One region of the Lysinibacillus sp. JNUCC-52 genome, then DNA from elsewhere that is predicted to be linked to it. Evidence: riboswitches for the same ligand, from Rfam matches in the RefSeq annotation. Region 1 holds a riboswitch; the other holds the start of a gene.

Evidence for each region. A riboswitch is a leader RNA that binds a small molecule or an ion and turns the genes downstream of it on or off. The one in region 1 is predicted to bind cobalamin.
Region 2: it holds a riboswitch for cobalamin, as region 1 does, so the genes downstream of both, JNUCC52_RS11130 (ABC transporter substrate-binding protein) here and JNUCC52_RS22795 (energy-coupling factor ABC transporter permease) in region 1, are expected to answer to the same signal.

The regions. Positions count from the first base shown of each region.
Region 1 is NZ_CP065546.1:4,606,935-4,614,715, reverse strand. Features, by position in the region: gene JNUCC52_RS22825 (cobalt-precorrin-5B (C(1))-methyltransferase) at 1-173, opposite strand, end outside; gene JNUCC52_RS22820 (precorrin-8X methylmutase) at 173-832, opposite strand; gene cobK (precorrin-6A reductase) at 845-1,606, opposite strand; gene JNUCC52_RS22810 (sirohydrochlorin chelatase) at 1,603-2,517, opposite strand; gene cobJ (precorrin-3B C(17)-methyltransferase) at 2,533-4,209, opposite strand; gene JNUCC52_RS22800 ((2Fe-2S) ferredoxin domain-containing protein) at 4,213-4,584, opposite strand; cobalamin riboswitch at 4,722-4,901, opposite strand; cobalamin riboswitch at 5,158-5,341, shown strand; gene JNUCC52_RS22795 (energy-coupling factor ABC transporter permease) at 5,484-6,230, shown strand; gene JNUCC52_RS22790 (energy-coupling factor ABC transporter substrate-binding protein) at 6,232-6,504, shown strand; gene cbiQ (cobalt ECF transporter T component CbiQ) at 6,508-7,281, shown strand; gene JNUCC52_RS22780 (energy-coupling factor ABC transporter ATP-binding protein) at 7,278-7,781, shown strand, end outside.
Region 2 is NZ_CP065546.1:2,224,549-2,232,329, forward strand. Features, by position in the region: gene JNUCC52_RS11110 ((Fe-S)-binding protein) at 1-493, opposite strand, end outside; gene JNUCC52_RS11115 (cob(I)yrinic acid a,c-diamide adenosyltransferase) at 850-1,413, opposite strand; gene JNUCC52_RS11120 (adenosylcobinamide amidohydrolase) at 1,426-2,886, opposite strand; gene JNUCC52_RS11125 (FecCD family ABC transporter permease) at 2,883-3,884, opposite strand; gene JNUCC52_RS11130 (ABC transporter substrate-binding protein) at 3,881-4,849, opposite strand; cobalamin riboswitch at 5,057-5,241, opposite strand; gene JNUCC52_RS11135 (acyl-CoA dehydrogenase family protein) at 5,510-7,177, opposite strand; gene JNUCC52_RS11140 (class I adenylate-forming enzyme family protein) at 7,180-7,781, opposite strand, start outside.

The DNA of each region.
Region 1 (7,781 bases):
TTTTCTATCGTAAATGTTGCGTCTCGTCCAATAGGCAAATGAATAGTACTCGTTTCTTGCTCTTCATTTGTAATGAGTGCTAGTAATGCTGCTTTTGTAACTGCAGTTGCACAGGCTCCTGTTGTATAACCGTGACGCATGTCTTTAGGATCCTTTTTTGGCTTCCGCTCCATTATTTTTTCGCCTGTTCGTCCGCTAATAATGAAACGGCATTTAAAGCAGCAACCGTCACTGTACTACCGCCTTTACGCCCAACATTTGTAATATAAGGAATTCCCTCTAGCTTTAACAGCTCTTCTTTTGACTCTGCTGCTGATACAAACCCTACTGGCATACCAATAATTAAGTCTGGTTTGGCTAACCCTTCTTTAATTAAGCGAATTAACTCTAGTAAGGCTGTCGGTGCATTTCCGATTGCATAAATGCCACCTTCGTGTAATTTTGAAGCCTTTTGCATAGAGATAATCGCACGCGTTGTATTTTGTTTTTTTGCTTCAATAGAAACGTCTTCATCTGCGATATAGCAGTGTAAATCCCCACCATGCTTTTGGAAACGTTTTTTTCCTGAACCACTTTCAATCATTTGTACATCAGCAATGACATGACGACCTGCAAGGATTGACTTAATGCCTGCTTCAATCGCTCCTGGTGTAATAATAACGCTACGTCCTAATTCAAAGTCAGCAGAAGCATGGATAATACGACGTACAATCTTCCACTCATCTTCTGTAAAATCATGTTCGCCCATTTCCTCTGCAATTATCGAGAAACTATAGTCATAAATTTTGTCTGGGTCTACTGTTAATGGTTTGAAATCTGTTTTGAAATCCATATGGAATGCCTCCTAAAGTATGTGTTGTACCGCCTGTACTACTTCCTCAAATGAGGAATATTGCTGGCCGTATTTTATATTTGGTCGTGCGATTAATATTGTTTCAATACCACAAGCCAGCGCTGCGTCAAGCTTTTCATCGACTGAGCCGACCTTGCCACTTTCTTTCGTAATCATCAATGTCACGTCATATTGACGAAATAACGCTTCGTTTAATTCTTTAGAAAAAGGACCTTGAATAGCAACAATGTCTCTTTGTGCCACACCAAGTGCCTCACATTTTTCCATATTATCAAGGCGCGGAAGCATACGTGCGATAACACGTGTATTTTCTAGGCCTTGTAATACTTTTGTAAACGTTGCAAGCGTTTTACTGCCAGTTGTCAGCATAATGACACCACGTTTTGTTGCGGCTAATTGTGCTGCTTCCTCATAGTCTTTGACAACTGTAATCAACGGGTGGTCATAATGCTCATTCGCACGTTCATATCGAATATATGGAACACCAGCACTCTTTGCTGCTGCCATCGCATTTTTAGATGCTTCCTCTGCAAATGGATGTGAAGCATCGACAACTAGACGATATCCGCGTTCTGTAAGTATTGCTGCCATTTCCTCAGCCGTTAGTCTACCAACTAGATGTGGTAGACCTACCTCTGCAAGGCTTGAAGCGGCTGAATCTGTCACAACTGTCGCCGTCACAGCATAGCCCACTGACTGCAATTCAAGTGCAAGATTCCTTGCGTCACTCGTACCTGCTAACATGAAAATCATTTTACTAGCTCCTCGTTATGATGATGGTCATGATGGTGGTCATGGTCATGATGGTCGTGATCGTGATCGTGGTCGTGGTCATGATGGTGATGATGATGCGCATGTCCATGTACCGCCGCATAAGCACGATAATTTTCTAAATCTTGCATACCTGTTGATGTACCATTTACTGCTTGCTCAATACGGTTTAAAAGGACATTTTGCAAACGTTCATGGTAGCCAAAATAGTTAGCAATTTGAATATCACAGTCAGGATATTGCTTATTAAATTGCTCGCACATACCATTCATACGTTCCATTAAAATACCTGTGAATAAAAAGTACGGTAGCATAATAATTTTTTTCGCCCCTAGTTTAACGCAGCGTTCAATGCCTTCTTCAACACGAGGATCTGTCACGCCCATAAAAGCACTTTCCACATAAGGAACGTTCAGTTTTTCCCATAACAAACGAGTAATTTTATAAAAATCACCATTTGCAGCTGGGTCACTACCACCTCGTGCAATTAATAAAATGGCAGTATCCTTATGTTCTTCTTCAGTATTAAAGCCGATTTCTGCTAAGCGGTCTTCTAAAATAGCAAATATTTCATCATGAATACCGATTGTTTGCCCATAGGTAAATGTAATGTTTGGATAATGTTCACGTGCATGTTCGATTTCTGCAGGTATATGCATTTTTGAATGGCCTGCATGAAGTAGAATAATCGGAATTACATGGACCTCTGTAGCACCCTTGTTTATACAATTCGTAATACCTTCTTCTATGTTAGGAGAGGCAAACTCCAAAAAACATGTTTCAACTAAAAAACTTTTATCAACTCGAGGTGTCATTTGCTCGATAAACGTGCGCACCTCGTCGTTTCCTGCTGCTAAACGGCTACCATGGCCAACAAATAAAATTGCTTTCATTTTTTTATCTCCTCACTAGTCGCCGCACGGAGCTGGCTCTACTTTTATTTTTGACGACATATCTTGATACGTAAAATGCAATATTTTTTTCACCCGTTTGAAATATTTGAACAAGCGTTCATTTGGATGTGCATTTGCCTTGTATTCCTCAATAATGTCTGTAATAAGCGGAATAAGCTGTTCTGGCTCTAGCCCCTCTACAACGGGCTGTGCCGCATGGGCTGTACGCCCTACTGGCTTAGCGCCGATAAAAACATCAAATTTACTTTTTCGATAGACGATACCGATATCGTCAAACACTGCTCGATAGCACGCCATGCCACAGCCATTAAAACCAATATTTAAAGTTTTAGGCAGGGATAATCCACCAAGCTTATCTTGAATTTCCTCTGCATATGGAATTGAATCCGCCTTCTCTCCATAACAGAAATCACAGGCTTTTAATGACAGCACATCCCCTATTGGTGCAAGTAAAAAGCCTACTGCTCTTAACTTTTCAGTAATCATTTCAGGCTCTGTCGTCGGAATTTTCAAATGAATTTGATGGTCTGGTGTATATTCCATCGTGCCTTCATCTCCCACAACTTCAGCTAACGTCATCATTTGTTGTGGCGTGAAAAATTTATTTGCTACCCCTGGACTAACAGCAAGTTCAAAAATCGACTCCATTTTTTGCTGGACTAACTTTGTTGTTGTCTTTGTGACAGTTGTTCCTTTCACCATGGCAAGTGCTGTTGCTGCCATTTCCAATGATGATTTTTCTGGTACTGTTACAGGCGCAGGTGCTATTGCAATACTACTTTTCATCCGTCCTGCATTGGGATCTGCCGCAAAGTCTTGGCGTGCAGTACCTGTTTCTTGGTTCATTGCCCACGGTTCATTTTCTTCTCTTAAACGCTGGTGTGGACGTAAAGGCTGTTTTTCTTCTCCAAGTGTATATTTGCGCTGATAGCCACGCGGTGTAATCATTTTATTGTCATAGAAAAATGTCGATGAATTGCCAATAATTACTGTAGTTAACATGCCGATATCATGCTCGAGCATCTCTGCTAACGTTGTCATTGTTATTTCCTGACGATCTCGGTAGGCACTTTTCACAAGTCCTACAGGCGTATCAGGTGATCGATATTCTAGTAAAATTCGTTGCGCTTCTACAATTTGACGTGTACGGCGGCCACTTTTAGGGTTATATAGAGCAATGACAAAATCCGCCATCGCCGCAGCTTCCACACGCTTTGCAATTAAATTCCAAGGCGTTAAATGATCACTTAAACTAATCGTGCAAGAATCATGCATAATTGGTGCGCCTAGCAAACTTGCACAAGAATTAATAGCAGAAATTCCTGGCACAATCTCAACTTCAATCCCTGTTGCTTCCGTCCAACCAAGCTCAATGAGGACTTCATATACAAGTCCAGCCATTCCATATACGCCCGAGTCACCACTCGAAATAACCGCAACAATATTTCCAGCCTCGGCTTGACGAACTGCTTCTTGTGCACGTGACACTTCTTCTGTCATGCCAGTACTAACAATCGACTTTGCACTTACTAAATCTTGAATGAGCTCAACATATGTTTTATAACCGATAATAAATTCACTTTGTTGTAATGCCTCTACAGCACGGGTTGTAATATGCTTGAAATCCCCAGGTCCAAAGCCTACAACAAAAATCTTTCCTTTTTGCGCCATTTTTTACCCCTCTTTCACCTTATCGATGCCTTTGATGGCTGTTGTTTGCGGGGTACGCTGCAACGTACCTTCTGTCAAAGTAAACACATGCTCACTATGTAAAGAATCATCGTTTAAATCTTTTACAAGCGTTCTACCATGCTCTACTGTTGTCACACGATACCAATTTCCCTGTGGATACGCGATTACAACACATGCATCTTTGCATCTGCCATTACAACGCGTTCTTGTTGTATGTATTTCCTTATCGAGTGCTAATTTCTCTATTTCATCTCGTATGGCCAACGTAATTTCCTCAGCCTCTTTTTTCATGCAACTACTACCATTACAAATAAAAAGATGTGTTTTCATGCCCTCTAAGTTCCAAGTTGTCATTGCTGTTCTCCCCTCATTGACTTTTAGGAAAAAGAAAAAACCTTTACTCAACATCGAAGAGTAAAGGTTTTATAGAAGCCAAAATAAAAACGAATATACACGTATCCGCTCTCGCTTCACTTCTCCCTCCGAAAAGTTTGCATATCATCAACTAAGCAGGTTTCCTGACTTAAGCTTCCTCTTACTTTCGCGCCTTCCCAAGTTTCCAGTGGCATTGCGATTTCATCAGCTATTACAGTAGCGGGGGCTGTATCGGATTTACACCGATTTCCCTATTATCTCGAAGTCTATCGAGCACTTAATGATGGATTTATATTTAAATTTTGAAATGAAATGTTAATAAAACGAATATAAAACTGTTTCTATCATAGCCTATTATTTTTACTCTTTTCAACATTTCTTTTTTATTTATTAGATTTTTAATAAAATTTCAACAAATATTCCGTTAAAATTGATTGATTCTCTCTTACATTTATCTGAATTTTCTAGAATGTAATTCTATTAAAAAATCTTTTTACAAAAAAAGAATAGCTTATGATTGGAAAAACATGTTACACTTCTTCGTGAAAACTCACAATTTCATCTTTTTTCGGTGCGAAGTGTATACATTTCGCTTAAAAGGGAAGCCGGTTTAAGTCCGGCGCGGTCCCGCCACTGTATGAGGGAATTTTATAGAAAATGTCACTGTCCAAAGGACGGGAAGGCCTATAAAATGTTGATCTTAAGCCAGGAGACCTGCCGAAAAAATCGTGATCGTTTCAACCTACGAGGATAGGTGTGCGGCTTAGCAAATGACCATTAGTATTTGCTTTTTCAGCTATGCACTTTTTCCTAGACGGAGAAGTGCTTTTTTTATTGCGCATCCTACATTCGAAAATGACTGTGAAGGAGGAATGGTTTTGAAATTTTCATTTTGGAAACTTAGTTATTTCTTACTAGCTTTTTTACTAGTACCAAATCGAGCGTTTGCCATGCATATCATGGAAGGGTTTTTGCCGATTGAATGGGCGATTTTTTGGTGGGTCGTTTCGATTCCATTTATTATTTTAGGATTGCGTTCTATTCGTAAAACAATTGATGAAAATCCTGAAACAAAAATGATATTAGGCTTATCAGGTGCGTTTGCATTCGTTTTATCAGCACTGAAAATCCCATCAGTAACAGGAAGCTGCTCACATCCTACTGGTGTTGGTCTTGGTACGGTTCTTTTCGGGCCATTAGCAATGAGCGTAATCGGAACAATCGTTTTATTATTTCAATCTTTACTTTTAGCGCATGGTGGTATTACTACTTTAGGTGCGAATGCTTTCTCAATGGCGATTGTAGGTCCAATTATTGCGTATTATGTCTTTAAAGGTTCTCAAAAAATTGGTCTTTCATTTTCTATCGCTGTCTTTTTTGCCGCGATGCTTGGGGACTTAGGTACTTACGTTGTCACTTCAGTTCAATTAGCACTAGCTTTCCCTTCTGAAGTAGGAGGCTTTATGGCTTCATTCACAAAATTTGCAGGGATTTTTGCTTTAACACAAATTCCTCTCGCAATTAGTGAAGGAATTTTAACTGTTATCGTCATGAATTTCCTAAAAAAATACAATGTGAGCGAATTAAAGGCTCTTCGTGTTTTCTCAGCAAAGGAGGCACATTAGGATGAAGAAAAATTTACTGCTACTAGCTGTCGTTGTACTTTTAGCAATCATCCCCCTTTTCGTACAAAAGGGTGCAGAATTTGGTGGTGCTGACGGAGAAGCAGAAGCTGCAATCGGTGAAATTAATGCAGAGTATGAACCATGGTTTGAAAGCTTATGGGAGCCACCAAGCGGTGAAATTGAAAGCTTATTATTCGTATTACAGGCTGCGATTGGTGCTGGCTTTATCGGCTATTTTGTAGGCTATATGCGCGGCAAGCATAAGGAAGGTTAAACAATGTTACTCATTGATAAATATGCTTATATGAATAAACTAGCGACTGTTCATCCGTTAGAAAAAATGACGTTTTCCTTAGGGTTACTGCTATTATCGCTTATCGTGAAAGATGAACTTATTTCACTCATTACATTTATTGTAATGAGTGCTTTTATCATTTTATACGCAAAAATTCCCTTTTCATATTATGTAAAATTACTATTGTTACCAGGTTTTTTTCTACTATCTAGTTTAGTATCTATTTTGATTTCAATTGCACCAAATTCAAGTATACTACCAGCACATCGCTTTGCATTTTCACTTAGTCATTGGACCATTTTCATCGGTAATGCAAGTTTGATTACAGCACAGCAGTTATTGTTCAGTGTACTAGGTAGCATTAGTTGTTTGTACTTTTTAATATTAACAACATCGGTCCAATCTATTTGCCACGTATTACGACAATGGCATCTACCTGTTTTATTTGTAGAGTTAGTAGAGCTTACGTATCGATTTATTTTTATTTTTTTAAATAGCATGCAAAAAATCCATCTTGCGCAACAATCACGCCTTGGCTATCAATCACCTATGCAATGGCTTAGGTCGATTTCCATGCTCATTGCAGCATTGTTTGCCGAAATGTTTCAACGTAGTCGCGAACTTAATAATGCGATGCAGGCACGTGGTGGCGAATCGGTCTATTGGCAAGATAGTGTACGATACAGCAAGAAAAATTGGTTTGGAATGGTTATTATTTTTTTATTCCTCATCTTATATGGAGGTTTTTTCTCATGACTGAACTTTATTTTGAGCTTCAACAGTTATCGTATGCCTATGCAGACGGTACTGAAGCACTAACAGATATTACATTACAAATTCCAAAGGGGAAAAAAATCGCCATACTCGGTCATAATGGTGCTGGTAAATCAACATTATTTCAGCATCTAAATGGGATTTTAAAACCGACCGCTGGCAATATTACCTTTTGCAACGAAGCACTTAGCTATTCAAGAAAAGCATTATCAGCATTACGCCAACAAGTAGGCATCGTATTTCAAGATGCTGACAATCAACTTTTTTCAGGTACCGTAAAGCAAGACATCGCTTTCGGTCCATTAAATCTTGGCTGGTCACAAGAAAAAATCGAGGAAAAAATCGCCTGGGCTGTCGCACAAACAGAGGTCGAATCATTACTAGAGAAACCGATTCATTTTTTAAGTGTCGGACAGAAAAAACGTGTGGCGATGGCAGGTGTGCTCGCAATGGAACCGTCTGTTTTATTATTAGATGAACCA
Region 2 (7,781 bases), 2.3 Mb from region 1:
CGTTTGCAAGTAATGTTGAAAGCATTAAGCCTCCAATAAAAATTAAGACAAGACCATTTTTCCAGCCTCGTTTTAAACGTACTAGTTTTTCTACATAGCGGCGATAAAACGCCCATACTACCGCAACTAATATCATTAATACTACTAGCTCTTGGAAGAAAGTGAATACGCTATAGAACATGCCAAGTGGTAAATGCGACCCTGGAGCTAACCCCTTCCAAATTAAATCGATAGCTCCTAACTGAACCATCAAGAAGCCGTAAAAGAACATAACGTGAATTAAACCACTTTTAGGATCCTTTAATAGCTTATTTTGACCAAACACATTCACCATTAAATAACGAATACGTTCTTGGACACTTTCATCAAACTCAACCTTTTTCCCCAGTTGTACGAATTTATAGCGTGTTTTTAACAGATAGATAAATAACCCTACTGCATAAAGCACAACCACGATTGTTAGAACAATGTTTGCAATAACTAATGGACTCATGGTTGGTCCCCCCTTTTAGTTTGTCGTAAATTTTCTCTCTTTGTGTTAAATTTTCTAGCTCATACGTAAATGTATGACATTCCACCACTATATTCACATTCTAATAAATGAGTGAGCATTCAGTCAACATAAAACAAAAATATTTCTGATAATTTTATATTCTTACATTTTATAAGAGAAAAAGCTACCCTGAATTTTCCTTCAAAGTAGCTTTCTTGTATTTTATTTTATCGTAACTACCTTTTTTTCGTACAATTACTAACGTTCTCTGTAAAAAGGTCATTTTAAAATATTTTTTAAAAAGTAAGATTATTCTAGCTCTTTAGCTCTAGACACGTATTACCGCTGTTCTTGCCTTATTTTTTAAACACTTTCCCACTACGAATATATTCAATATCAGGTAAATTTAAACGAGCATTCACAACACGTGCAGCAGCAAATAAATAATCTGACAAACGGTTTAAATATTTTTGCACAATAGTCGGTACATCTTGCACTTCTTTCATAAGCGTTACCATTTGACGCTCTGCTCGGCGGGCAACAGTTCGCGCAATGTGTAATGTTGCAGCCGCAGGAGCTCCTCCTGGTAATATGAATCGCTCTAATGGTGGCGCTTCATCAGATAATGCATCAATACGTGCCTCCAATACTTCAATCGGCGCTTCAGCAAGCTTATAATGACGCTCCTTCATAACATTGGCCAAGTCACCACCTGCATCAAAAAGCTCATGTTGAATTGTTTCTAAATCAACTAAAATGTCTTTAAATAATTCGCGATCTAATTCGCTCACTGCCTTGCCGATAAAAGAATTTAATTCATCAATTGCCCCGTATGTTTCAACACGTAAACTATCCTTGTCTACACGCCCTCCAATTAAGCTTGTTTTCCCCGTATCGCCTGTTTTCGTGTAAAGTTTCATCCCTCTTCACTCCTATGCTTTATTTTTATAATTTTGTATTGCTTGAATCGTCGTCTCATAAACACCTTTACCAATGATTTTACCGACATCTGTAATCGGCCCACCATAGCGCATTTCCTCACCCTTTTGCGTTGCCGCAATAAGTAAACTATCTGTCGCAGTACCTGTTGCAATTGTATCGCTACGGTGATCGCGAATGTTTTCCATTTGCAATGCCTTTGTTTTTGCTTCATTTGCAGTCATCAGTGCTTGGAAAAACGCCTCTTCTGATAAACAACCATTGATGATGACCCACGTATTAATAGTACCAATATATGGCGCATCCTGTCTTTCGTGTGTGCGAGAGACATCAACAGCATTTCCAACACCCGCCGTGACAACGACAAACACACTACCGAAAGAAGTGCTATATTCATTAAGTGCATAGAGTTGTGTAGGAACAGCAGTTAGCATTACTACTGTGCTAGTTGCCGAAAAGTGTTCTCTTTGTAAAAAATCTGTGACCTCTTGTTTCACATCACTCACGACATAATCTCCTGGTACAGAGCGATTTAATAAGCAGTCATACCACCCTATTCCAGGATTATGAACAGCTGAAGAAACTGTTTTTAACGGAACATTTGATTTTAGCTGGATATAATTGGTTGTTACTTTAAAATCATCTTTCACAATGACTGCTCGTTGCTGATATTCACTTGATGATGGCATGATGGTAATTTGCGGTTTAGGTATTTCTGGATGGGCATATGTTGTCACTCTTGCCTTGTAGACGTCCTCAATTTGAGAGGCTATTAATACTTTATGTGGTTCACCTAAAGCATGTACACAGCCACTTTCCATTAATAATAATTCATCGCAATAGAGGGAGGCTAAGTTCATATCATGCAACACCATAATTACGGTTAAACCACATTCAATGGCTTCCTTGCGCACCATATCTAAAATTTGGCGTTGATGAGCAATGTCTAAATGATTTGTCGGCTCATCTAACAATAATACTTCCGCTGTCTGTGCTAAAGCTTGAGCTACAAAAACTCGTTGTTGCTCACCGCCTGATAGAAACTCCATTGATGTATGTTCGTAACGTGTGACGCCCGTTTGCTCCATGGCATATTGAACCGCTTGCTCATCTCTTTCTGACCACTGAGAAAAAAATCCAGTTTGATGTGGGTAACGACCAAGTGATACTGCCTCACGCACTGTATTGGAAAATGCATTGGCATGTAATTGTGGGAGGACAGCCATCTTTTTTGCCAGCGCGCGCGGACTGTACGTTTTAATATTTTTACCGTCCAATGAAACCGTTCCTGCTGTCGCTGGTAATATGCCACTAATTACTTTCAATAATGTTGATTTCCCACTACCATTCGGTCCTAATATACCAAGGACTTTCCCCTTTTCTACCGTAAAACTTACATCCTTGACGATTGGGATGTCCTCATAGCCACCTGATAGATGTTCAACGATAATCATACACGTACCCCCTTGCTTCTACGCTGCTTATAAAAAATATAAGAAAAGACAGGTGCACCAATAAATGCAGTAATAACACCTATCGGTAGCTCACGTGGAATAATGATTGTACGCGCCACTAAATCGCAAATGATAAGTAATGTTGCACCATTTAAAAACGATAGCGGCAGTAAATGACGGTGATCTGAACCCCAAATCATGCGGGTCATATGCGGCACAACTAAACCGACAAAACCAATTGTTCCAGAAACAGCAACTGCCGCCCCAGTAAGCATTGAGCCTCCTACTAAAATTAAATATTTGCTACGCTTTACATTGACCCCTAAATGCTTCGCTCGTTCCTCTCCGTAAAGCAAAACATTTAACTCACGTCTTTGCGTCCACAAAATAACAGAGCCAATGACAACAAATGGGGTAATCATTTGTACATATGGCCATCCACGCATTGACACCGAGCCGAGTAACCAACCTATCACTTGGCGGAGCTCTTCACCTGATAACGCTATCATTAATGAAATAAGCGAGCCTAAAAACGAACTAAATATAACTCCCGTTAAAATTAGTGTCTCCATTTTTAGAGAACGGTCTACTATTCTGGCAAAGCTCATCACAGCTACCATCGTAAGGATTGCCCCGATCATACTGAGCGTTGGCAATACATACAAACCGACGACGGGTAGAGAGATGCCAAAAAACAATGTCATAACAGCGCCAACTGAAGCACCTGAAGATACCCCAAGCGTATATGGGTCTGCTAACGGATTTTTTAACAATCCTTGAAAGGCGGCTCCTGCAATTGCCAATGATGCTCCTACAAGGCCTGCAAGTAATACTCGTGGCAAACGGATTTTCCATAAAATATTGGCAGCAGTTTCATCTGCCGCTTTATTCCAAAGTACTTCTAATGGAATATGAACCGAGCCTATTGATACGCCACACCAGATGCTAACGATAAGTAACGTAATGGCTGTTACATAGGCAAAAGCTGTTTTTCTCACTCGAAAGCCTCAGGATAGATGGCTTTCGCTAACTCTTCAAGCCCATCTGCTAAACGTGGGCCTTGACGACTTGTTATATTTTCATCTACTTGTACAATCGCTTTATTTTTTACAGCTGTAATTGTATCAAAGCCTGCACGTTGTGGAATTTTCGTTAAAATATCGGGCACATAATTATAAGTGACCACGATAACATCTGGATTTTTTGTAATGATTTGTTCCGCATCAATTTTGAACCAGCCATCCGTATCAGCTGCAATATTTTCAGCATGAATCATTTCTAGCATCTCCTGCATAAACGTATCCTTGCCAGGTGTATAAATTTCTGGTTCATCTGACGTTTCTACAAAGACTTTCTTTGGTTGTACATCCTGCAATTTTGCTTCTATTTCCTCAACCTTCACTTTCATATTGGCAATAATTTTTTCTGCCTCTGGTAGCTTACCAGTGGCGCGACCTAATTGCTCAATCGTCGTATATGTCTCATTAAAATCACGAGCGTTTGTTACAACAAATACTTTTACACCCGCTGCTTCCAGCTGATCCTTAGCTCCACCTAAAGAAGCTATACCTGATTCATGCGCAAAAACGATATCTGGCTTTAAAGCTATAATTTGTTCAATATTAAATTCCATACTGCCGACCTTTTCCTTGTCAGCTACCTCTGGTGGATAATCATCATAATCATTTACGCCAACGATTTTATCGTTTAAGCCAAGTCCAAATAAAATTTCTGTGTTACTTGGAATAAGCGAAATGATTCGCTCAGGCGGTGCCTCCAGTACAATTTCTTTGCCAGTAGCATCTGTCATTGTTAGCGGGAATGTTGCTTCCTCAAGCTGATTTGTTCCTTGCTGCTCCTGTTGCTCTGACGCAGTACTGTCGTCTTTCGGTTCTTGTCCACAAGCAACTAAAATGCCCATTGCTAAAAATGCGGATAAACCTAACTTCCAATATTTTTTCATTGTGAAACCTCCTTAGATTGTATGTGCATGTTTCAGCTCTGTTCAGTTGCATGATCGATATTATGTAGGTATTTCATTATTCGAACTCTCACCTTTATTTTCAATTATTATCGTCATTAGCTTTCTAAAACATAAAAAATCCCCTCGTCATCATAACGAGAGGCGGTGCTTGCACAAAAAACCACCATCCTATCCTCGTAGGCTGCAATGTATCGTTCTATAAAGGCAGGTCTCCTGGCTCGTGCTTCAAATGCTTTTTCATGCCTTCCCAAAAAAATTTCAGTGGCATTGATAGAAAAAACTCACACTTACAGTGGCGGGACCGCATCGGAATTACACCGATTTCCCTTTTCACTTTACTTTAGTAAAGAACCTTTATAATATTCAGTTGATTTTATTATACATGAAAATCGAAATAGATAACGATAAAAAAAGAGACCTTAAGTTAGCGTCTCTTTTTTATAATTATTGATTTCCAATGCATGCATGTGCTTTCCGCTTCAAACAATTCCTTTAATTGTTTGCGTGCCTGGCACACCGTAATCTGGATTGCCTGCGTCTTATACTGTGTGCGTTCCCACAGAAGTCTACGTGAATCTTTCTTTGTTCAGCAATTAGAATATTCAGAATTGTTTATGCGCCTGACACACGAACTATTCTCTACACAATATCCGCAAAATATTGAACAGTTTTCATTGGTGCACCGATCTGGCGCAATGCCCATGTATCTTCTAAATAAATATCAGCTAGCTTTTCATACTTGCCGCCAAACTTTGCTGCCCATTCGACTGCCACTACACTTTCGTATAGATGTGCCATTTTTTGGGCTACTCCCTTTGCCTCGTAGGTTTTCGTAGCTTCATCCAACGCGCCAAAAGTTTGCAATGTTGTTTCGATTTTCTTCAGTTGTTCCCTTACGATTTGTACCAATGAACAATTTGTTAACTTCGTCAAGCGCTCCTGCATCACACGAACAAATAATTCGTGGGCCTGAAATTTATCTACTAAGCGAATAAGCTCTAGCGCTAAAATGTTAGCAGTCCCTTCCCACACCGTAAGTACTTGAGCATCTCTAAGTAAACGTGGCGTTACAAAATCCTCGATATAGCCGTTTCCTCCATGCAATTCAATTGCTTCGCTTGCGTAATGCACCGCCTGTTCAGCTGTTTCCTTTTTCATGATGGCGATATTCAAACGATTAAGCATGATGTCCTGCTCACTGCCCTGTCCACTCGTTACCTTGTCATACAACTGAATAAGATCAAAAACAGTAGCCACTTCTACATGGAGCTTGGCCGCATATTTCCCTATTGTATCTTGAATCATTGGAAATTGAATTAAAGGCTGCCCGAACGCATTTCGATTTGATACATAATGCTTCGCCTCTAAATAACCTCGACGCATAATGCCAATAGAAGCTACAGCGTTACAAATTCTAGATAAGTTAAGTGCCTCTAACATATAATAAATTCCTTTATTTTGTTCACCAACGACATACGCTAGTGCACCATCAAATTCCACCTCACCCGATGGCACTGCTCTGACACCAAGCTTATCCTTTAAACGACGAATGCGGAGATGATTAACCGTTCCATCATCTTGACGCCAAGGTACAGCAAATAATGTTAACCCTTTGGAACCTGCTGAAGCTCCCTCGATGCGCGCTAATACCATCGCCACACCACACATCCCTACATTTGATGCAAAGTACTTCTCTCCATACAACCGATAGTGATTACCGTCTTGAACAGCCTCTACAACATTTGCACCGACGTCTGACCCGCCTTGCCGCTCCGTTAAAAATGTTGCTCCCTCATATAGCTCTCGATCTCCTGTTGCACAAACATGTGGTAAAAACCTATTCTTCACCTCATCACTCGCATAATGATCTAGTAAATAGGCGGTTGCCATCGTCAAAGTTACTGGACAATAGAAGCCAGGCTCTGCATGTGACAATAAATAACCTTGCGCAAAGCTGTACACATAATTCCCCTTCTTCCCTAACTGGGGAATTTCCTTGTGCACATAGCCAACAATCCCTGTGTTATATGTCTCTTCAACCGTTTTTTTGTAGCCTTCATTGACCCAAATTTGCGCTATTTCCTCGCCATACGCATTATAACGCTGCAGCCGTGGTTCTCCCTCTCTATCCGTATGCTTCGCTCTTACGTCAATATCATTTGCACAAAGCTCGCCAAAGTCCTCTAACTCCCGTTTAGCATAGTCTAAAAGCTCTTTATCTAGCATCATTTCTAATAGTTTGTGTAATGTCTCATCTTCCGTGAAAAAGTTAGTTGTGCGATTTGCATCTTGCTGTAACACTTTCATCCTTATCTCACCTCTTGTTCCTTCAACGATTGTTTTAATATTTTCCCAGATGCATTTCGTGGTAGCGCTTCCACTCGTTCAAATAATCGTGGAATTTTATATTTTGCTAGATGCTCTTCTAAAAATATTTTAAGTTCGTTTTCATCTATCTCCGCTTTTGTAGCATACACTGCCTTTACGGTTTCCCCCCACTGCGGGTGAGGGACACCGATTACCGCTACCTCAAAAATACCTTCGTAGCTTAAAAGTAAATCCTCGATCTCCTTCGGATAAATATTGACACCGCCCGAAATAATGACATCTTTTTTGCGATCCACAATCCAAACGAAGCCGTTTTCATCTTTACGAGCTAAATCGCCTGTTTTCAGCCATCCATCGATAAACGCTGCCTTTGTTGCTACTTCGTCCCTGTAATAGCCCATCATATTGCCTTCACCGAATAACACAATCTCGCCTACTTCATTCACACCGACATCTTCCCCATTGTCGTTAATAATACGAAGCTCTGTACCAAGTGGTGCACGCTGACCGATGCTTCCCGCTTTCAAATCATGTTCATTTCCAAACATTAAAGACCCACTTGGTCCTGCCTCTGTTAATCCAT